One region of the Mycoplana sp. 10N416 genome, then DNA from elsewhere that is predicted to be linked to it. Evidence: predicted binding sites of a transcription regulator. Region 1 holds the regulator's gene; each other region holds the start of a gene.
The links. Region 1 encodes LexA, which represses DNA repair genes until DNA is damaged. Its sites were predicted from a motif close to TGTTCNNNNTGTGTTCNG; they were not measured.
Positions count from the first base shown of each region.

Region 1 (5,181 bases):
TCATGAAGTTCCTGTCCATTTGCACCTGCTAGCGATCAGACGAACCCCTGCCTTTTTTAGGCATACCATTGCGGCGCGCTCCGGCCAAGTCTCTCCCTTTGATTGAAGCCGGAAGAAAAAATGTGCCGACTAACCATGTCGGTTCCGCTTCCGACGAATCCCCTTGCGTCGAAGGGCGGCCTCTGTTCGACTGGCCGTGGCAGTCAACAGGGATGAAATAATGGCGTTTGCCTTCGACGGAAAAGTCGCGATCGTGACGGGCGCTGGTTCGGGAATAGGCGCCGCGATATCGCGACGCCTAGCCGCCGAGGGCGCCGAGGTTGTCCTTGCCGATATCGACCATGACGCCGCAGAGGGCATTGCAGCCGAGATTCGTGGTGCGCACGGAGACAAGGCCCATGCGGTCGCGGTGGACGTCACTGACGCCGAAGCGGTCAGGAGGCTGGTCGAAACGACGGTGGAAAGATGCGGCGGCTTGCATCTGGCGGTTAACAATGCCGGCATCCACGGGCCGCGGCTCCCCAGCGGGGACTATCCCATCGACGGCTGGCAGAAGGTGATGGACGTCAACCTGAACGGTGTCTTCTACGGCATGAAGCATCAGATTTCCGCCATGATGGCATCCGGTGGCGGCGCGATCGTCAACGTCTCCTCCGTGCTCGGTTGCGTCGGGCTGCCGTTCACGGTGGCCTATACCGCGGCAAAGCACGGCGTAACGGGACTGACCAAGGTCGCGGCAATCGAGTATGCCAAGTTCGGTATCCGCATCAACGCCGTCGGTCCCGGCTGGATCGAAACCCCGCTCCTGACGGAGCATCCGCAACTGGCGAGCAGCCGTCGGATGGAATCGCTGCAGCCGATGGGGCGACGAGGGCGCCCGGAGGAAGTCGCCGCACTCGTCTGCTTCTTGCTTTCGGACGAGGCGAGCTTCATCACGGGCAGCTATCATCTCGTGGACGGTGCCTATAGCGCACACTAGCGTGTCCGACGGCTGACCTGGCAGATCGAAGGGGTACTGAACGAGGTCTTGCGGTCCGCATCGGACCCCGCGTAAAGTCTTGCCGACCAAGATCGGGAACTGTGGATGGTCAAAGAACAAGGACAAATGACCGGACTGATAACCGCCGGCATACTCGTTCTTGCGCTGCTGCACGCCGCACAATCGGTCTTCGTTCCGTTCGCGTTTTCCATTCTGGTCATCGCGTTGATATGGCCGGTCCAGGCCGCCCTCCAGAAGGTGATGCCGCGGCTGCTTGCGCTGCTCATAGCGCTGACCGTGACGATCATCGCGGTGGTCTCCGTGGGGTCGTCGATTGCCTGGGGGCTGGGTGTCCTCGGGCATTGGCTGTTCCTCAACGCCGGCCGTTTTCAGACGATCTACCTCGATTGGGCCCAATGGCTGGAAGAGCATGGTGTGGCGATCGCCGGCCCGTTGGCAGAGCGGTTCAACGTCGGCACGCTCGTCGGATTGCTGCAAGGGGTCGCCGGACGCATGAACAGTTTCGCCGGTTTCACGCTGGTGATCTTCATATCCGTCATGCTCGGCCTTCTGGAAGTGGAGGACGTCAAGCGACGCCTGCTGTTGCCGAGCGTCCAACCGCACGGTGCGCGGATTCTGGCGGCGAACAGAAGGATCGGTGCCAAGCTTCGACGCTTCATGGCCGTGCGTACGTTTGCCAGTATCCTGACGGGGTTGGTCGTTTGGATATTCGCCCGGTTCGTTGGTCTTGAGTTGGCTGCGGCCTGGGGAGCGATTGCGTTCGCCCTCAATTACATTCCTTTCCTCGGGCCATTCGTGGCGACGGTCTTCCCCACCTTGTTTGCGATTGCCCAGTTCGATTCGTGGCAATCCGCAGTGTTCGTCTTCGTCGGACTGAACCTTATCCAATTTGTCATCGGCAGCTACCTGGAGCCACGGCTGACCGGTGCTTCGCTCGCGATTTCACCGTTCGCCGTGATTTTCTCCGTGTTCTTTTGGAGTTTCATGTGGGGCCTTCCGGGTGCCTTCATTGGCGTTCCCATCCTGATTTGCCTCATCGAATACGCAGCACAGGTGCCGGCGACCCGCTGGATCGCCGTGCTCCTGTCCAGTACCGTGAATGATGACGCTGTTGCCGCTTTGGACCGCCGCGACAGGACTTGAGCTGCCTGACCGGAATGGCCGCGGATACTAGCTCACCGCGGGAACTGTAACGCCGATCAACAATCGTGGTGTCAGCACAAAATCGGAAAAGCGGGCTTTTTTGCCCCGTACTTGCCGGCCGCCGATTGAGAAGAGACAGAACCAATAACCTGCCTGGGCCGCCGCGCCACGAGCGGTTGTACCTGGCCGAAAAACCGGATTACACTTGACCGTTCGTTCGGATGGACAAGATTACGAGAGGCAAGAGAATCAACGAGAGAGGAAGGAATGGACATGACCAAGATTTCCCTAGTGCTCGTTCTGGCCGGGCTCGCAGCCGTCGGCTGCACGCCAACCGAGAGGGGCGCCGGCATCGGCGCAGCCACCGGCGCCGTGATCGGCGGCGCCATCACCAATGACGTCCGCGGCGCCGCCGTCGGAGCCGCCATCGGCGGTGTTTCCGGCGCGGTCATCGGCCATGTGGCCGGACAGCCTGGTCGTTGCTACTACCGCGATCGCTACGGCCGCCGCTACGTCGCCGCGTGCCCATAACAGCCTCACCGGCCGTGTCGCAGTTGAACAGGGAAAGACCTTGTCCCTCATAAGGTCTTTCCCGGACAATGGAATTTCCCGCCGGTATCACAGCTTAGAATTTCAAACGAGCGACTGCACCTTTGATTGAAATTTGCCCCCTTGCGGAACACATATGGAACAGATAGTGTCTGTTCTGGATTTGTTTCACGATTCTGGGTGACGAGCCATGCTGACCCGCAAACAACAGGAACTGCTCCTGTTCATCCACGAGCGGATGAAGGAGACCGGCATTCCGCCGTCATTCGACGAGATGAAGGATGCGCTCGATCTCGCCTCGAAATCGGGCATTCACCGGTTGATCACCGCCCTCGAGGAGCGCGGCTTTATCCGCCGGCTGCCAAATCGGGCGCGCGCACTCGAGGTGATAAAGCTGCCCGAGGCCTATTCTCCGAGCCTGAAGGCGCGGCGTGGCTTTTCCCCGTCCGTCATCGAAGGAAGCCTTGGCAAGCCGGCGACGGCGCCCTCCCCGGCCAAGCCCGCGGCCGCGGACGGGTCGGCTTCGGTTCCGGTCATGGGGCGCATCGCCGCCGGCGTGCCGATCTCGGCAATCCAGAACAACACCCATGACATCGCGGTTCCCATGGAGATGCTCGGCGCTGGCGAGCATTATGCGCTTGAAGTCAAGGGCGACTCGATGATCGAGGCCGGGATCCTCGACGGAGATACCGTCATCATCCGCAACACCAACTCCGCCAACCCGGGAGAGATCGTCGTGGCTCTCGTCGACGACGAGGAGGCGACGCTGAAGCGTTTCCGCCGCAAGGGCGCCTCCATTGCTTTGGAAGCCGCCAATCCTGCCTACGAGACCCGCATCTTCGGCCCCGACCGGGTGAAGATTCAAGGCAAGCTCGTCGGCCTCATTCGCCGGTATCACTGACTGCGTCTTCTAAGTCGAGATATGTGTTCGTCCGCCAGTCGTACAGACGGTGCCGGCTCCAGGGGCGATGAAGCGTCGTGACAGCATTGCGGACGCTGTAACTTGCGCGGCCGGTCGGATCGACCGGCTGCGGCGTTATTTCAAGGGCGCCGGTGCGGCGCAGGCTGCGCGCCGAAACGAGTCGAGCGCCCGAACGGCAGGTTTCCATTCGAAGGTATCGTGGCACGACCACGAGATCGGCACTGTCGCAGGCAGTTCCGAGAAAGGCCGGGTCCTCGACCGCGAGGACACGCCAACCGGCCGGCGCAACACCGGCGCACCACGCCTTGCGGCGGCAAACGAATCGCTTGTCGTTGGCGGCTGTGGCGAACGCCGCACGCATGTCAGCGCGCGCACGCGCCATCGCAGCAGCGTCAAGCACCACTTCCCGTTCCGTACTTCGGCGCTGTCGTGCACCCGAGCTCGCTTCCGGTGCTGCTTGGCCGACCAAGTTCTCCGAGCGACCGATGCCCGCGCCACCTCCGCCCGCGGGCTCCCGTTGCGCGGCATCTTCATCGGTCAGGAACAATGGCGAACGATGGCTTTCGATGCGAAGGGCGCGACGCCATTGATCGTAGATGAAATCGGGCGGCTTCGACCGATTCGTGGCGGCCTCTCCCGGCGTGACGAGCGCCACCAGCCGACCGTCCTCCGATACGAGAAGCTCGGGCGGCGCATCCGAAGGACGGACGGCCACAACGGCCACGCCGAAGACGAGTGGTAAAAGGCCGATGAGCGCGAGACGGGTGCGAAGCAGACAGAGGAACCCGCCACCTGCTGCAATGAGCGCGAATGCCAGCGGGGGCAATCTGCCGGTGACTACCTCTCCGCCCCAGCCGGAAACCCAATTGGCCATGGCGATGATCCAGTCGACGCCCCGTCCCATGATCGCGAGCGGAATGCCGTCCAGCCCGAGCGGCATGAGCAGCATGGCGATGACGGCCGTCGGCATGACGATGAACGAAGTGATCGGCATCGCAAGAAGGTTTCCGGCAAGGCCATAGGCCGGGATGCGATGGAAGTGTCCGATGGAATAGACGAGCGTTGCGACCCCGCCGATCAGGGACGACAGCAGAATCCCACCGGCAAACGCAGATGCAACCGAAAGCATCCGTGATCGATCGCCGATCCACCTGTGGCGCCGCGCGGACCAGTCGCGCCAGGCAGCATAGCCCGCAACCAGACCGAGGGTTGCCGCATAGGACATCTGGAAGCCGGGACCGGTGACCGCGGAAGGCGTCACCGCCAGAATGATCAGTGCCGACAGCGCGACATTGCGCAGGCTGATGGCGGTGCGGTCGAACAGGACAGCGAACAGCATGACGACGATCATCAGCCACGAGCGGACCGCCGAAACCGCCCCGCCGGAGATCAGGATGTAAAGGGTGACCGTGATCAACCCGCCGATGGCTGCGATTTTCTTGATCGGGAACTGTTCGGCTGCGCCCGGAACCAGCGCCAGCAGCAGTCGGGCGCCGACCAGAAAAGTGCCCGCCGCAAGCACCATGTTGAGCCCTGAAATCGCCAGAACGTGCGCGAGGCCCGATTG
Region 1 is NZ_JBFTIM010000010.1:122,058-127,238, reverse strand. Features, by position in the region: gene AC1DDS_RS20250 (L,D-transpeptidase) at 1-19, opposite strand, end outside; gene AC1DDS_RS20245 (SDR family NAD(P)-dependent oxidoreductase) at 221-979, shown strand; gene AC1DDS_RS20240 (AI-2E family transporter) at 1,106-2,143, shown strand; gene AC1DDS_RS20235 (YMGG-like glycine zipper-containing protein) at 2,417-2,674, shown strand; gene lexA (transcriptional repressor LexA) at 2,883-3,593, shown strand; gene AC1DDS_RS20225 (ComEC/Rec2 family competence protein) at 3,574-5,181, opposite strand, start outside.

Region 2 (5,181 bases), on a different contig from region 1:
GTGTCGGGCCGTCCTGATCGCCGACGACACACAGCGTCGGCACGGCGATGCGCGTCACAGCGTCCGTGAAATCCGCGTCCCGGATGGCGGCGCAGGTGGCGACGTATCCGATCGCCGGCTGACGGACCAACATGTTGCGATAGCCATGATAGGCGGTATTTTCCGGCCGGCGGAAGGCGGGCGTGAACCAGAGCCCCATGACGGCGTCAGCGATGCTCTCGATGCCGTCACGCTCGACGGTGGCAATGCGCGCATTCCAGCTTTCGGCCGAACCGATCTTGTGGGCGGTGTCGCACAGGACCAGCGCCTTCACCAGTTCCGGCCGCGCCGCGTAAAGACCCTGTGCGATCAGGCCGCCGACGGAGAGCCCGACGATGACGGCCTCCTTCACGGCATAAAGATCAAGCAGGCCGGACAGGTCGCTAACGTGGTCATCGATGGAATAGGGTACCTGGCCGACATCCGACAACCCGTGGCCGCGCTTGTCGTAGAGGATCATGGGAAAATCGCCGGCAAGCCGCACGATGACGTCACGCCAGATGCGGAAGTCCATTCCCAGCGAATTGGCGAAAACAAGGACGGGCTTGTCCTGCGAGCCGCCGATGATCTGATGGTGAAGGCTGATGTCGTTTATCCGGGCGAACTGCAAAGGATGTCTCCTCCCGATGACCAGATTAAAGGCGGACACACGATCGACAACCGCATCAAGTCTGACGACCGCCGAACGCCCGCCGTCCAAAGATCGGCCCTTTCAGCGAACGGCCGATCTTCATTCGCCTGCATTCAAGGCAATATCAGCCTTTTCGCATCCGCGCATCCACTTCGCCCGCCTCCGGGATCGACGGCTGGGCGCCGCGCTTGAGGCAGGAGAGCGAGCCGGCGATGGCGGCCCGGCGCAGGCAATCGGCGAAAGGCAGACCCGCGTCGAGTGAAGCGACCAGATAGCCGCAAAAGCTGTCGCCTGCGCCGACCGTGTCGACCGGCTCGATCTTCAGGCCGGGAGCGCGGAAGACATTGCCCTTGCGGATGGCGATGACGCCGTCGGCGCCGAGGGTCACGATGATCGTCTGCCCGGTCCGCTCGTGGATCGAGCGCATCTCGGCCTCCCGCTCCGCGTCGGAGAGGCCGGACTTGCCGGCATACTGTTCGAACTCGATCTCGTTGGTCACGACGATGTCCGCCTTGGCGCCGAGCGTGCGGGCATCCGCCGTCATTGGTGCGAGATTGATCACCGAGGTCACGCGTCTCGCCCTGGCAGCATCGAGCGCTGCGTCGACGGCCTCTGTCGGCACTTCGAGCTGCAGCGCCAGGAAATCGCCGGCCGACATCTGCGACACGGCCACCTTGGCGTCCGCCGCGGTCACGTCGCCATTGGCACCGGCGACGACGACGATGACGTTCTCGCCATCGTCGGCAACCAGGATGTGGGCCGTACCGGTCGGCTCGTCCGCGACCTTGACGAGATCGAGATCCACGCGCGCATGGGTGAGAAGCACCAGCGATTCGGCGGCAAAGGCATCCCCGCCGACGGCTCCCGCCATGCGGACCGTTGCCCCGGCACGCCGGGCCGCAAGCGCCTGATTGGCGCCCTTGCCGCCAGCGGCCGTGGTAAAACTGTGTCCCGGCACGGTTTCGCTCGCTTTCGGCAGGCGTTCGGTCGTGGCGATGAGATCCATGTTGATGGATCCGAAGACGGTGATCATGGGGGCTCGTTCCTCCGGTATGCCTCAACCGACACTGCCCGAGCCGGTCAGTCCTCGTCAACCACTCTCAGTTTCAATTGGCCGGTGCGGCTTTCGACCGCACGTTCCGCGGCGGCGGCAGACGGCGCCTGCACCTGTCCCGGCCCTGGCGGCGCAGCCGTTTCAAACTCCATCTCACCGATCCGAGCGCCGCGCCGGACAAGCTTGTCGGTCGAGGTCAGGATCTGGTCCACGTCCTTCTGCGCCGATGTGAAGTGCCCGTGCAGCTTGCGAACACGGTCGTCGAGACGCCCGAGATCCTCCATCAGCCGGATCACCTCGCCCTGGATCACGTGCGCCTGCTCGCGCATGCGCTGATCCTTCAGGAGCGCCTGCAGGACCTGGATCGACAGAAGCAGGAGCGACGGTGAGACGATGACGATGCGGGCACGGTGCGCGCGCTGGACGATCGCCTCGAAGCTCTCGTGGATCGCGGCGAAGATCGATTCGGAGGGGACGAAGAGAAAGGCGGTATCCTGCGTCTCGCCGGCCAGCAGGTATTTTTCGGCGATGTCACGAATATGGACGTCCATGTCCCGCCGGAACTGCTGGGTGGCCAGCTTCGAGGCTTCGGCATTCGCAGCCGCGCCCATGGCGTTCCACGCCTCCAGCGGAAACTTCGCGTCGATGACCAGCGGCGGCTGGCCATTCGGCATGCGGATGATGCAGTCCGGCCGCATCCCGTTTGGAAGCTGCGCCTGGAACTGGTAGGCGCCGGTCGGCAGGCCGTCGGCCACGATCGCCTCCATTCGCCCCTGGCCAAAGGCGCCGCGGGTCTGCTTGTTTGCGAGAATTGCCTGCAGGCCGACCACGTCCTTGGCCAGCGACTGGATGTTCGTCTGCGCCGTGTCGATCACCGCGAGCCGCTCCTGCAGGCGGCGAAGGTTTTCATGCGTGGCGCGCGTTTGCTCGCTAATCGACTGGCCGAGGCGCTGCGTCAGCCCGTCGAGGCGCTGGTTGATCGACTGGTTCGTCTCGGCCTGGCGCGCGCCGAACACCTCGGCCATGGCGGCGATCCGGCCCTGCATCTCGTTTTGCGCGCGCAGCAGCTCGGCCAGGCGCACTTCCGCAGCTACGGCAGCCGCGCGCTGGCGGCTTGCGGCACGGCGGGCGAAGACGATCCAGCCGGTCGCCACGATCGCGGCGAACAGGCAGGCAAGCTGCAACGCCGGATCGCGGGCAAGCGCATCAAAAAGCCGACTCACTGCGGCCTGAAGGGATGGTTCCGGATTCATGCGGCAAACATAGCAGCATTTGCGCGCAAGAATAGATCATAACGTGAACAAACGGGGCCATCGCGAGATGCAAGGCAATTGAAAGCCGTCCAGCAAACCGCTAAGTGAGGCGAATGACGATCAAACCGCTGATTATCCTTCCCGATCCCATCCTTCGGCAGGTCTCCGCACCGCTGGAGACCATCAACGACGAAGCACGGCGCCTTGCCGACGACATGCTGGAGACGATGTACGACGCGCCCGGCATCGGCCTTGCGGCGATCCAGATCGGCGTGCCGCGTCGGATGCTGGTGCTGGACGTGTCGAAGGACGGCGAAGATAAGACGCCGCTCGTCTTCATCAACCCGGAGATCGTCACGACCTCGGACGCGCGCTCGGTGTACGAGGAGGGCTGCCTGTCGATCCCGGATTACTACGCCGAGGTCGAGCGCCCGGCCACGCTCACCGTTCGCTATCTCGACCGTGAGGGCAAGGAGCAGACGATCGACGCCGACGGGCTTCTCGCGACCTGCCTGCAGCACGAGATCGACCACCTGAACGGCGTGCTCTTCATCGACCACATTTCCAAGCTCAAGCGCGACATGGTGATCCGCAAGTTCACCAAGGCGGCAAAGACGCGCGGCGCCAAGGCGATCTGATCCGGCATCGGACGGCGTCACCGCGAGGGCTTGATTGACGCTCGTAAACCCGTTTGAAGGGATCAACGAGCTTAAACGGGAGCATCGCCGCATGGCGCTTCGCATCATCTTCATGGGTACGCCGGAATTCTCGGTGCCGACGCTGACGGCGCTCGCCGAGGCCGGCCATACGATCGTGGCTGCCTATTCGCAGCCGCCGCGCCCCGGCGGACGGCGCGGGCTAGAACTGCAGAAGTCGCCGGTGCATCAGGCCGCCGAGCGGCTCGGGATCCCCGTGTTCACGCCGCTGAACTTCAAGGCGGAGGCGGATCGCGCCACTTTCCGGGCGCTGGAGGCCGACGTCGCCGTCGTCGTCGCCTACGGGCTTCTGCTGCCCGAGGCGATCCTCACCGGGACGCGGCTCGGCTGCTACAACGGCCACGCTTCGCTGCTGCCGCGCTGGCGCGGTGCGGCACCCATCCAACGCGCGATCATGGCCGGCGACGCGGAAACCGGCATGATGGTGATGAAGATGGACAAGGGGTTGGACACCGGCCCCGTGGCGCTGACCCATCGCATCGAGATCGGCCCGGACATGACCGGCGGCGCGTTGCACGATGCGCTCATGCAGGCCGGCGGCGGCCTGATGGTCGAGGCAATGGCGCGTCTGGAGGCGGGCGACCTGCCGCTGACGCCGCAGGCCGAAGAGGGCGTGCTCTACGCCGCCAAGATCGACAAGGGCGAGACGCGCGTTGACTTCGCGCGACCGGCCGCCGACGTGCACAACCACATCCGTGCGCTTTCCCCCTTCCCCGGTGCCTGGTTCGAGCTTTCGCTAGCCGGCAAGCCGGAGCGGGTCAAGGTGCTGGGATCGCGCCTGGCAGCAGGGTCGGAAAAGCCGGGAACGGTGTTGGCCTCCGACGGGTTCGTTGTCGCCTGCGGCGACGGCGCCGTCTCCCTGACACGGCTGCAGAAGGCCGGCGGCAGGCCGCTCGACGTCGCTGACTTCCTGCGCGGCACCCCCGTCGCCCCAGGCACGGTGATTATCTGATGCCGCGCTATCGCCTGATCATTGAATATGACGGAACGCCCTATGTCGGCTGGCAGCGGCAGGAGAACGGGCATTCCGTGCAGGGCGCGGTCGAGAAGGCGATCCTGTCGCTGACCGGCGAAACCGTCTTGATCCGCGGCGCCGGCCGCACCGATTCCGGCGTGCACGCTATGGGCCAGGTCGCCCATGCCGATCTGTCACGGCCCTGGAAGGAGCACACCCTGCGCAACGCCCTGAACGCGCATCTGGCGCAGGCAGGCGAGCGCGTGGCGATCCTCGACGCGACTGAGGCGGCGGACGATTTCGACGCCCGCTTTTCCGCCGTGCGGCGGCATTACCTCTACCGCATCATCTCCCGCAGCGCGCCGTTGGCGCTCGAGGCAAATCGCGCCTGGTTCGTGGCGAAGCCGCTGGATCACGAGGCGATGCACGCGGCCGCACAGGTGCTGGTCGGCAAGCACGACTTCACCACCTTCCGCGCCGCCCAGTGCCAGGCGAACAGCCCGGTGCGGACGATCGACCGGCTCGACGTGACG
Region 2 is NZ_JBFTIM010000004.1:307,598-312,778, reverse strand. Features, by position in the region: gene pcaD (3-oxoadipate enol-lactonase) at 1-649, opposite strand, end outside; gene AC1DDS_RS10775 (ribokinase) at 795-1,703, opposite strand; gene AC1DDS_RS10770 (DNA recombination protein RmuC) at 1,751-2,977, opposite strand; gene def (peptide deformylase) at 3,091-3,615, shown strand; gene fmt (methionyl-tRNA formyltransferase) at 3,707-4,645, shown strand; gene truA (tRNA pseudouridine(38-40) synthase TruA) at 4,645-5,181, shown strand, end outside.
Region 2: a site for LexA is predicted at 3,010-3,027, ahead of AC1DDS_RS10770 (DNA recombination protein RmuC). Genes of this name have one in related genera too.

Region 3 (5,181 bases), on a different contig from region 1:
CGCAAGATGGTGGCGCTGCTCGGCGCGGAGCTCGTGCTGACGGAAGGGTCGAAAGGCATGAAGGGCGCGATCGCCAAGGCCGAGGAACTGGCGGCGACGGTTCCCGACGCGATCATTCCCCACCAGTTCGAGAACCCGGCCAATCCGGAGATTCACCGCAAGACAACGGCGGAGGAAATCTGGAACGACACCGAGGGCCAGGTCGACATTCTCGTCTCCGGCATCGGCACCGGCGGCACGATCACCGGCGCCGGACAGGTGCTGAAGGCGAAGAAGCCGAGCGTCAAGGTGGTTGCCGTCGAGCCGGCGGACAGCCCCGTTCTGTCCGGCGGCAATCCCGGCCCGCACAAGATACAGGGGATCGGTGCAGGCTTTGCGCCGGCGATCCTCGACACCAAGATCTATGACGAAGTCGTCACCGTGGCCAACGACGAGGCCTTCGAAAACGCCCGCCTGGTGGCAAGGCTCGAGGGCGTGCCGGTCGGCATCTCCGCCGGTGCAGCACTCGCCGCCGCCATCAAGGTCGGCAAACGGCCGGAGAACGAAGGCAAGACCATCGTCGTCATCATTCCCTCCTTTGCCGAGCGCTATCTCTCGACCGCGCTGTTCGAGGGTCTTGGCGGCTGATCGCAGCGACAGTGGAGAATTTGCAGGGCGCACCATCGGTGTGCCCTGCTGGCCATTGCGCGGTCGCAACCATCGCACGTACCGCCATTGTCATTGCGGTCGGCGAGACCGTTGTGTGCTGATTACTGTGTGTCGGGCCTTGTGTGCCAATCGTTGCCTGAAAGCGGCTCGGTTCCCGAAGGTGCTCTCAAGCCGGCAGCACAATCCGCCCGGACAATGCCTTCCGAGAACGCGCGCAAGTCTGTCTTCATACCAGCCCCGTCGTGGCTGCGGGCCCAGCCTGTCGTGACCCGCCTGCGACCGCCGCGTCCCGGCGTCAAAACTGGCCTCAGGCGGCGACCGTCAGCCGTTCCCCGGCGATACGATAGGAGATCGCCTCGGCAAGATGGATGCGGCCAACACTGTCCTTGCCGTCGAGGTCGGCCAGGGTGCGGGCGACCTTGAGCACGCGATGGTAGCCGCGGGCGGAGAACCGCATTTTCTCCGCAGCATCCCGCAAGAGCTGCAGGCCGCCGGGGTCAGGCTCCGCGATGCGCTCGATCAGCGCCGTCGAAGCACGGGCGTTGATGGAAACCTCCGCGCTGCCAAGGGCAACGAAACGATCGCGCTGGACCTCGCGGGCACGCGCGACGCGAGCCGCCACCGTCGCGCTCGATTCTGCCTGCATCGGGCGGATGAGATCGCTCGCCGATACCGCCGGCACGTCGATGCGGATATCGATGCGGTCCATCAGCGGACCGGAGATGCGCCCCTGGTAATCCGCCATGCAGCGCGGCCCGCGCGCGCAGACCTGACCCGGCTCACCCGCCATGCCACACCGGCAGGGGTTCATGGCCGCGACCAGCTGGATTGCCGCCGGATAGCTGACGCGATGATTGGCGCGCGCAATCACGCATTCGCCGGTTTCGAGCGGCTGACGCAGCGCATCGAGCACCCGCGGCGAGAACTCCGGGAACTCGTCGAGGAAGAGAACGCCGTGGTGGGCGAGTGACGCCTCTCCGGGCCGGGCGCGCAAGCCGCCGCCGACAAGAGCGGCCATCGTCGCCGAATGATGCGGCGCCCGATAGGGGCGGCGATCGGACAGCTTGCCGCCGGCGAGTTGGCCTGCGATCGAATGGATCATCGAGACTTCGAGCAGTTCGGCCGGTGCGAGCGGCGGCAGGATCGACGGCAGGCGGGCGGCCAGCATCGACTTGCCGGAGCCGGGCGGCCCGACCATCAGGAGATTGTGTCCACCGGCCGCAGCCACCTCCAGCGCGCGCTTTGCACTCTCCTGACCCTTGATGTCGGCAAGATCCGGCAGGTTGGCGGGTGCGGCGCGAATGGCGGGCTCGGGCCGGCTGAGCACCTGCGTGCCGCGAAAATGGTTAGCGAGCGCAATCAGGCTGCGAGGCGCCAGAATGTCGATCTCCGCGCCGGCCCAGGCCGCCTCGGCACCACTGTCGGCTGGACAAATGAGTCCCTTGCCGAGCGCATTGGCGCCGATGGCCGCCGGCAGAGCGCCGGCGATTGCCGCAATCGTACCGTCGAGGTTGAGTTCGCCGATGACGACGTAACCCTCCAGCGCATCGGCCGGAATGGCGCCGAGCGCCGCCATCAGGCCGAGCGCGATCGGAAGATCGAAATGGCTTCCCTCCTTGGGCAGGTCTGCCGGCGCCAGATTGACCGTGACCCGCTTGGCGGGCAAGGCGAGACCCGATGCGTGCAGTGCGGCCTGAACCCGTTCCCGGCTCTCGGCGACGGCCTTGTCAGGGAGCCCGACGATCTGCATGCCGACCCTGCCGGGCGCCACCATCACCTGGACCTCGACGGGAACGCCGTCAATGCCCTGAAACGCCACCGTACTGACCCGTGCCACCATGACCGTCCCCCAAACAGTCTGCCGCCGATCGCCTCATCCGACGTCATCACAATCTGTCATAGAAAGCGGAATGGAACAAGAACATTTACGGAACAATTTTCAGCCAGGCCGTGCAAACCGGTTGCGCCCGGTTGCAAACACCGCACGCATGAGAACAAACGCGACCGCCTATTCAGGACCGCGGGCGAAATGCGACGGGAGCAATGTATTCGAGAACAAGAAGGCAGCGTAATATCCAAGCGCTATCCGGCCATCACCCGCAGCGGAACGCTCCAAGTCAAGCGCCACGTATCCAACAGACATCCACCGCATACCCAAGGAGGAAGTCATGGTCAGTGAACCTGTCCGCGATCCGAGCACCGATCACCTTCTGACACCAAAGAATTCAGCCTTCATCATTATCGATTACCAGCCGGTCCAGGTGAACTCCATCGCCTCAATGGACCGTCAACTTCTGGTCAACAACATCGTCGGCGCTGCCAAGGCGGCTGTCGTGTACGGGCTGCCGATCGTGCACTCGACGGTCAATGTCAAAACCGGCCTGAACAAGCCGCCGATTCCGCAAGTGCGCAAGGCGTTGGAACGATGCCCGACCTACGATCGTACGACGATCAACTCCTGGGAAGACGTGGAATTCCGGCGCGCGGTCGAGGAAACCGGTCGAAAGAATGGACCGAAGCGCGCCTCACGTTTCCGGCCATCGACGCGCTGCAGGCGGGCTATGAGGTCTATGTCGTCGACGCGGTTGGCGGCACATCGCTCGCCGCGCACGAGGCGGGCCTGCGCCGCATAGAGCAGGCGGGCGGCAAGATGACCAGCGTGCCGCAACTCTTCTGTGAATTGCAACGCGACTGGTCGCGCAAGGAAACAGTGCCCGCCTTCATGAACCTGTTCATCGAAACGGGCGGCACGGCGGGGATTCAGTTCTCCTACGACCAAAGCGAATAGGGGATCGCGGAGAGCGGATGGATGGCGGTGCCGGCGCCTCTTCGATCAGACGCCGGCGCAGGTTGCTCAGGCGCGTTTGCGTTCAATCGCATCCCACAGGAGGCTCGAGACGTCGGCGCCACCGAATTTCCGCACCTCGCGGATGCCGGTCGGCGAGGTGACGTTGATCTCGGTCATGTAGTCGCCGATGACGTCGATGCCGACGAACAGGAAGCCGCGTTCGCGCAGCGACGGGCCGATCCGCTTGCAGATCTCGATCTCGCGGGCGGTCAGTTCGGTCGCCTCGGGACGGCCGCCGGCATGCATGTTCGAGCGGGCATCGTGCTCGGCGGGCACGCGGTTGATCGCACCGACCGGCTCGCCGTCGACGAGCAGGATGCGCTTGTCGCCCTTGCGCACGTCCGGCAGATAGGCCTGGGCGATGAAGGGCTCGCGGAACATCTGCCCGAACATTTCGAGCAGCGAAGAGAGGTTGCGGTCGTCGCGGGTCGAGTGGAAGACGCCGGCGCCGCCGTTTCCATAGAGGGGCTTGAGGATGATGTCGCCCATCTCCTCGCGGAAGCGGCGGATCTCGGCCGGGTCGCGGGTGATCAGCGTTGCCGGCATCAGGTCGGCGAATTCGGTGACGAAGATCTTCTCCGGCGAGTTGCGCACCCAGGCGGGATCGTTCACCACCAGCGTCTTCGGATGGATGCGCTCCAAAAGATGGGTGGAGGTGATGTAGGCCATGTCGAAGGGCGGGTCCTGGCGCAACAGCACCACGTCCATCGTCGACAGGTCGACCCGCTCGGGTTCGCCCAACTCGTAGTGGTCACCCTTGACGTCGCGAAGCTGCATCGGCTCGACGGTCGCAAAGACCTTGCCATCGCGAAGGCTGAGCTTGTCGGGCGTGTAGTGGAAGAGTTGGTAGCCGCGCGCCTGGGCTTCGAGACTCATGGCGAAGGTGGAATCGCCGCTGATATTGATGGTGGACACGTGGTCCATCTGGACCGCGACGTTCTTGATCTTTGCCATGGAATGTTTTCCTCACGGATTGCCGCCCACATTTAGGCTTGCGCCCCGGCAAACGCAACGGGCGGCGCCCCGCCCGTAAACAGCACGATCGATGCCTCAGGCGGCGAGCCCGCCCCGGCCACGTCCGGCGCGCATCATGTCGCGCAGCCGCAACGCCGTGGCGATCGGGGCTGGAAACTGCTTGCGACAGAAGGCGATCTTGCGAACGTATCTATCGACCTGCCACGTCGCCCAGGTCTTGCCGGCAAAATAGGCGATGTCGCCGGCGCGAAGCATGCGTTCGCTGCCGTCCTCGGCGAGGACATGCACCTCGCCCTCAAGGATCATCACCGTCTCGTCCCAGCCGAAATACCAGCGGAAGGTGCCCGCAGTGCAATCCCAGACTGCCGTGGTCGACTGATCGTCATGGCCGCGCGAATGCAGCGCGACCCGGGCGTGCGGCTCACCGGACACGATCAACGACGGCTCGATCGGCGCATCGACCATCTCCATCTCGTCCATGGAGGCCGCGATCAGCGGCCGCGACGGCGCCATTGGCAGCGGCAGCGTCTTGGCCGCCATGCCGATCACGCCCGCAAGCATCAGTTTCCAGACCATTACAACTCCGCACGATGGTTCATTGGCAACCATAGCGGGCGGGACGTAAGGACGGAGTGCAGATGTTCGGTCAAATTTTATCGATCGATGAATCCGGGTCTGGTTACCTGGGTTCAGAACGCATCCGGCAGGTG
Region 3 is NZ_JBFTIM010000004.1:342,525-347,705, reverse strand. Features, by position in the region: gene cysK (cysteine synthase A) at 1-627, shown strand, start outside; gene AC1DDS_RS10950 (YifB family Mg chelatase-like AAA ATPase) at 956-2,488, opposite strand; partial or broken gene AC1DDS_RS10945 (isochorismatase family protein) at 2,817-3,436, shown strand; gene gshB (glutathione synthase) at 3,503-4,450, opposite strand; gene AC1DDS_RS10935 (cupin domain-containing protein) at 4,547-5,047, opposite strand; gene AC1DDS_RS10930 (YraN family protein) at 5,161-5,181, opposite strand, start outside.
Region 3: a site for LexA is predicted at 2,566-2,583, ahead of AC1DDS_RS10950 (YifB family Mg chelatase-like AAA ATPase). Genes of this name have one in related genera too.

Region 4 (5,181 bases), on a different contig from region 1:
CGCACCAGTCATGACCGCCTATCGCCAGCAGGCACTCGGCTGTGCGGCTGCTCTGGTTGCCGGGCCGTTGCGTGTTCGCGATCTAAGAGCAGGCATACCGGAGGCAGGAAAGATCCTGCTTTCGAATGTATACGGCTGGTTTGAGCGGCTTGACAGGGGCGTCTACGGCGTTACGGACGCCGGTCGCGAAGCGCTGGTCCGGTGGCCGCAGTCGGACCCTATCAACACGCTCGACCGGAATGATGGACCGACACGATCCGCGGATGGTTAGACGTCCCTGCAGAACCAGCCGTTGCACCTCGGCAGCCGTTTCCAAACCAGGACAACGACAGCGGCGCGCCGGTCGTCATGGTGACAACGGAATGCAGCTATGGGGAATCCTCTACAAGGCTCTGTCGCGGCCGCCATCGCCAAATCTGTGCGAATATTGGTAGGGTAACCGGCCGCCCGACTTGATCTGGAGGGCGGCGAAAATCCGGACTGCTAGGCTATTAACTAGCCAGCACTCTCCCAAAGATACCTGAGACCATCTGCCTAAGTTTGTTTGAGGGGAGATTTGGACCCAGCCTAAGCCTGAATTCAGAATCTCCGCAGATTTTGGCCCCGCTGGCGACAGCGGATAAGCCCAGGTACCCGTTGGATGGAAGCGCTTTGACTAGTGTCCCCGCGGCCACGGACCATCGGGAACGCCCCGTCTCTTTCGCCCAGCTTTCCCATATCTGCGGACAAGTCGAACAGACGCTGCATCACCAGATGAACCAACTCGTCTTCCCGCTGGATCTGATCGCGAGCACAGACGACGAAAGAGCCAGACGCCGTTGACGCTCGAGTAGGCTCGGCCAGATCACCGCATCCACAATGCCAGTTTCGTCTTCCAGCGCAATGAACTCCGCTCCCACCGGAAAATCACTGACCGGCAGAAAACGGAGTTTTAACTAGAAAGATGTTTATTTACAAGGAGTTCGACGTCATAGTCTACGAAACGTCTCCCACTCCTCTCTAGAACGGGATATCGTCGTCCATGTCGCGCGAGAAGTTCGACGATGCGCCGCCGCGGCTTGCGCCACCCGACGACGACGGTTGCGAGCCGTAGTCGTCATAGCTCGGTGCGCCGCCGCCATAGTTGCCGGCGCCACCGAAGTCGGAGCCACCGCCACGGCGGTCACCGCCGCCCTCGCCGCGCCCGTCGAGCATCGTCAGCGTCGAGTTGAAGCCCTGCAGAACAACTTCCGTCGAATAGCGGTCGTTGCCGTTCTGGTCCTGCCACTTGCGGGTCTGCAGCGCGCCTTCGATGTAGAGCTTGGCGCCCTTCTTCACATATTGCTCGACGACCTTACACAGGCCCTCGTTGAAGACGACGACGGTGTGCCATTCGGTCTTCTCGCGGCGCTCACCGGAATTGCGGTCGCGCCAGCTTTCCGAGGTCGCGATGCGCAAGTTGGCGATAGGGCGACCGTCCTGAGTGCGACGGATTTCCGGGTCCGCGCCGACGTTCCCGATCAGGATTACCTTGTTGACGCTGCCTGCCATCCGTTCAGTCCTTGTTGTCGCGCCGGGCATCTGCCGGCTGTAAATTCGATCCGCTATCTTAACGGCGACGCGCCCGGCGCGCCGCCCCGTGCGCCAGATAATCCACAGATCAAATTCGCGTGCATTTCGTTCTTTTTTTGTTCTACAAAATCCCTACTATCTTGTCAACCGAATCGGAAAGAGGCAGGGTTTTGGTCGCGACGCGCATGGACAGGCCGGTTCCGGTTCCTACATAGGGTGCGCTACCGAAGAGCCACTTCATCCGAGATCGACAATCACCGACCTGACATCTGGCGCTGGACACCATGAGCGAACTCAAGACCATTTCCATTCGCGGCGCGCGCGAGCACAATCTCAAGGGCATCGACCTCGATCTGCCGCGCAACAAGCTGATCGTCATGACCGGGCTTTCGGGCTCCGGCAAGTCGTCGCTCGCCTTCGACACGATCTATGCGGAAGGCCAGCGCCGATACGTCGAGAGCCTGTCGGCCTATGCGCGCCAGTTCCTGGAGATGATGCAGAAACCGGACGTCGACCAGATTGACGGACTGTCGCCGGCGATTTCGATCGAGCAGAAGACGACCTCGAAGAACCCGCGCTCGACGGTGGGGACGGTCACCGAGATCTACGACTACATGCGGTTGCTGTTTGCGCGTGTCGGCGTGCCCTATTCGCCGGCGACGGGCCTGCCGATCGAGAGCCAGACGGTCAGTCAGATGGTCGACAGGGTGATCGATTTCGGCGAAGGAACGCGTCTCTATATCTTGGCGCCGATCGTGCGCGGCCGGAAGGGCGAGTACAAGAAGGAACTCGCCGAGCTGATGAAGAAGGGCTTTCAGCGCGTCAAGGTGGATGGCCAGTTCTACGAGATCGCCGACGTCCCCGCGCTCGACAAGAAGTACAAGCATGACATCGACGTCGTCGTCGACCGCGTCGTCGTGCGCCCGGATCTCGCCGCCCGCCTCGCCGACAGTCTCGAGACCTGCCTGACGCTCGCCGACGGGCTGGCGATCGCCGAGTTCGCCGACAAGCCGCTGCCGGTCGAGGACACGGCGGCCGGTGGCTCGGCCAACAAGTCGCTGAACGAGACGCATGAACGGGTGCTGTTCTCGGAGAAATTCGCCTGCCCGGTCTCCGGCTTCACCATTCCCGAGATCGAGCCACGGCTGTTTTCGTTCAACAATCCGTTCGGCGCCTGCCCGACCTGCGACGGCCTCGGCAGCCAGCAGAAGATCGACCCGGACCTGATCGTGCCCGAGCCGCAGCGGGCGCTGCGCGACGGCGCTATCGCCCCGTGGGCCAAGTCGTCCTCGCCCTATTACAACCAGACGCTCGAGGCGCTGGGCGCGGCTTATGGCTTCAAGCTCTCCAACCGCTGGTCGGACCTTTCCGAAAAAGGCCAGAACGCGATCCTCTACGGAACCGACGAGAAGATCGAGTTCCACTACCAGGACGGCGCGCGGTCCTACAAGACGACGAAGAGCTTCGAGGGCATCGTCCCGAACCTCGAGCGGCGCTGGAAGGAGACGGATTCGGCCTGGGCGCGCGAGGAGATCGAGCGTTACATGTCGGCCGCCCCCTGCCCGGCCTGCGACGGGTTTCGCCTGAAGCCGGAGGCGCTCGCCGTCAAGATCGACAAGCTGCATATCGGCCAGGTTACGGACATGTCGATCCGCGTCGCTCGCGACTGGTTCGACACGCTGCCCGCCCACATGAACGCCAAGCAAAACGAGATTGCCGTCCGCATCCTCAAGGAGATCCGCGAGCGCCTTCGCTTCCTGAACGACGTCGGTCTCGAATATCTCAGCCTGTCGCGCAATTCCGGCACGCTTTCGGGTGGCGAGAGCCAGCGCATCCGCCTCGCCTCGCAGATCGGCTCAGGCCTGACCGGCGTGCTCTACGTGCTGGACGAGCCGTCGATCGGCCTGCACCAGCGCGACAATGCCCGCCTGCTCGACACGCTGCGCCACCTGCGGGACATCGGCAACACGGTGATCGTTGTCGAGCACGACGAGGACGCGATCCTAACGGCCGACTATGTCGTTGACATCGGCCCTGCCGCCGGCATCCATGGCGGCGAGGTGATCGCGCAGGGAACGCCGGCCGACATCATGGCAAACGCGAAATCGCTGACCGGCAAGTATCTCTCCGGCGAACTTGCAGTGGCGGTTCCCGCCGAACGCCGCAAACCGAAAAAGAAGAAGGAAATCACCGTCGTCGGTGCCCGGGCGAACAACCTGAAGAATGTCACCGCTTCCATCCCGCTCGGCGTTTTCACCGCCGTCACCGGGGTCTCGGGCGGCGGCAAGTCGACCTTCCTGATCGAGACGCTCTACAAGTCGGCGGCGCGCCGGATCATGGGTGCGCGCGAGATCGCGGCCGAGCATGATCGCATCGATGGCTTCGAGTACATCGACAAGGTGATCGACATCGACCAGTCGCCGATCGGCCGCACGCCGCGCTCGAACCCGGCGACCTATACCGGCGCCTTCACGCCGATCCGCGACTGGTTCGCGGGCCTGCCGGAGGCCAAGGCGCGCGGCTACCAGCCCGGCCGGTTCTCCTTCAACGTCAAGGGCGGGCGCTGCGAAGCCTGCCAGGGCGACGGCGTCATCAAGATCGAGATGCACTTCCTACCGGACGTCTACGTCACCTGTGACGTCTGCCACGGCAAGCGCTATAACCGCGAGACGCTCGACGTGCACTTCAAGGGCAAGTCGATCGCCGACGTGCTCGACATGACGGTCGAGGAAGGCGTGGAGTTCTTCGCCGCCGTCCCTGCCGTGCGCGACAAGCTGGTGACGCTGAACCAGGTCGGCCTCGGCTATATCAAGGTCGGCCAGCAAGCGAACACGCTGTCGGGCGGCGAGGCGCAGCGCGTCAAGCTCGCTAAGGAGCTCTCCAAGCGCTCGACCGGCCGCACGCTCTATATCCTCGACGAGCCGACGACCGGCTTGCATTTCCACGACGTAGCGAAGCTTCTTGAAGTTCTGCATGAACTGGTGAACCAGGGCAACTCGGTGGTTGTGATCGAGCATAACCTGGAGGTCATCAAGACCGCCGACTGGATCATCGACTTCGGACCGGAAGGTGGCGACGGCGGCGGCGAGGTGATCGCTCAGGGCACGCCAGAGGACGTGGTCAAGGTCGAGCGTTCGTATACGGGTCAGTTCCTCAAGGAACTGCTCGAGCGCCGGCCAATGCGCAAGGCGGCGGCGGAGTAGGCTCGATGATCCTGATCGGCCAGTACGACTCCTCCTATGTCCGCCGCGTCGCGATCGCCCTGCGGCTCTACGAACTGCCGTTCGAACATCGCCCCTGGTCGGTGTTCAGCGACGGCGAGAAGGTGCAGGCACTCAATCCGCTGATGCGGGTGCCGACGCTGGTGCTGGACGACGGCGACATCGTGGCCGACAGCAATTCCATCCTCGATTACCTGGACGGCCTTGTGCCGATGGAAAGGCGCCTGCTGCCGCAGGCCGAGCCGGAGCGTCGGCAGGCGCTGAGGGTCATGACGTTCGCCACTGGCCTTGCCGACAAGGGCGTCAGTCTCTTCTACGAACTTCATCTGCACGAGACGCCGTCCACCAATTTCGTCGAGCGCTGCCGCGCGCAGATCGCCGCTGTGCTTGCCACCTTGGATGCGGAACG
Region 4 is NZ_JBFTIM010000008.1:16,613-21,793, reverse strand. Features, by position in the region: gene AC1DDS_RS16780 (DUF2161 domain-containing phosphodiesterase) at 1-271, shown strand, start outside; gene AC1DDS_RS16775 (single-stranded DNA-binding protein) at 1,000-1,530, opposite strand; gene uvrA (excinuclease ABC subunit UvrA) at 1,836-4,754, shown strand; gene AC1DDS_RS16765 (glutathione S-transferase family protein) at 4,760-5,181, shown strand, end outside.
Region 4: a site for LexA is predicted at 1,658-1,675, ahead of uvrA (excinuclease ABC subunit UvrA). Genes of this name have one in related genera too.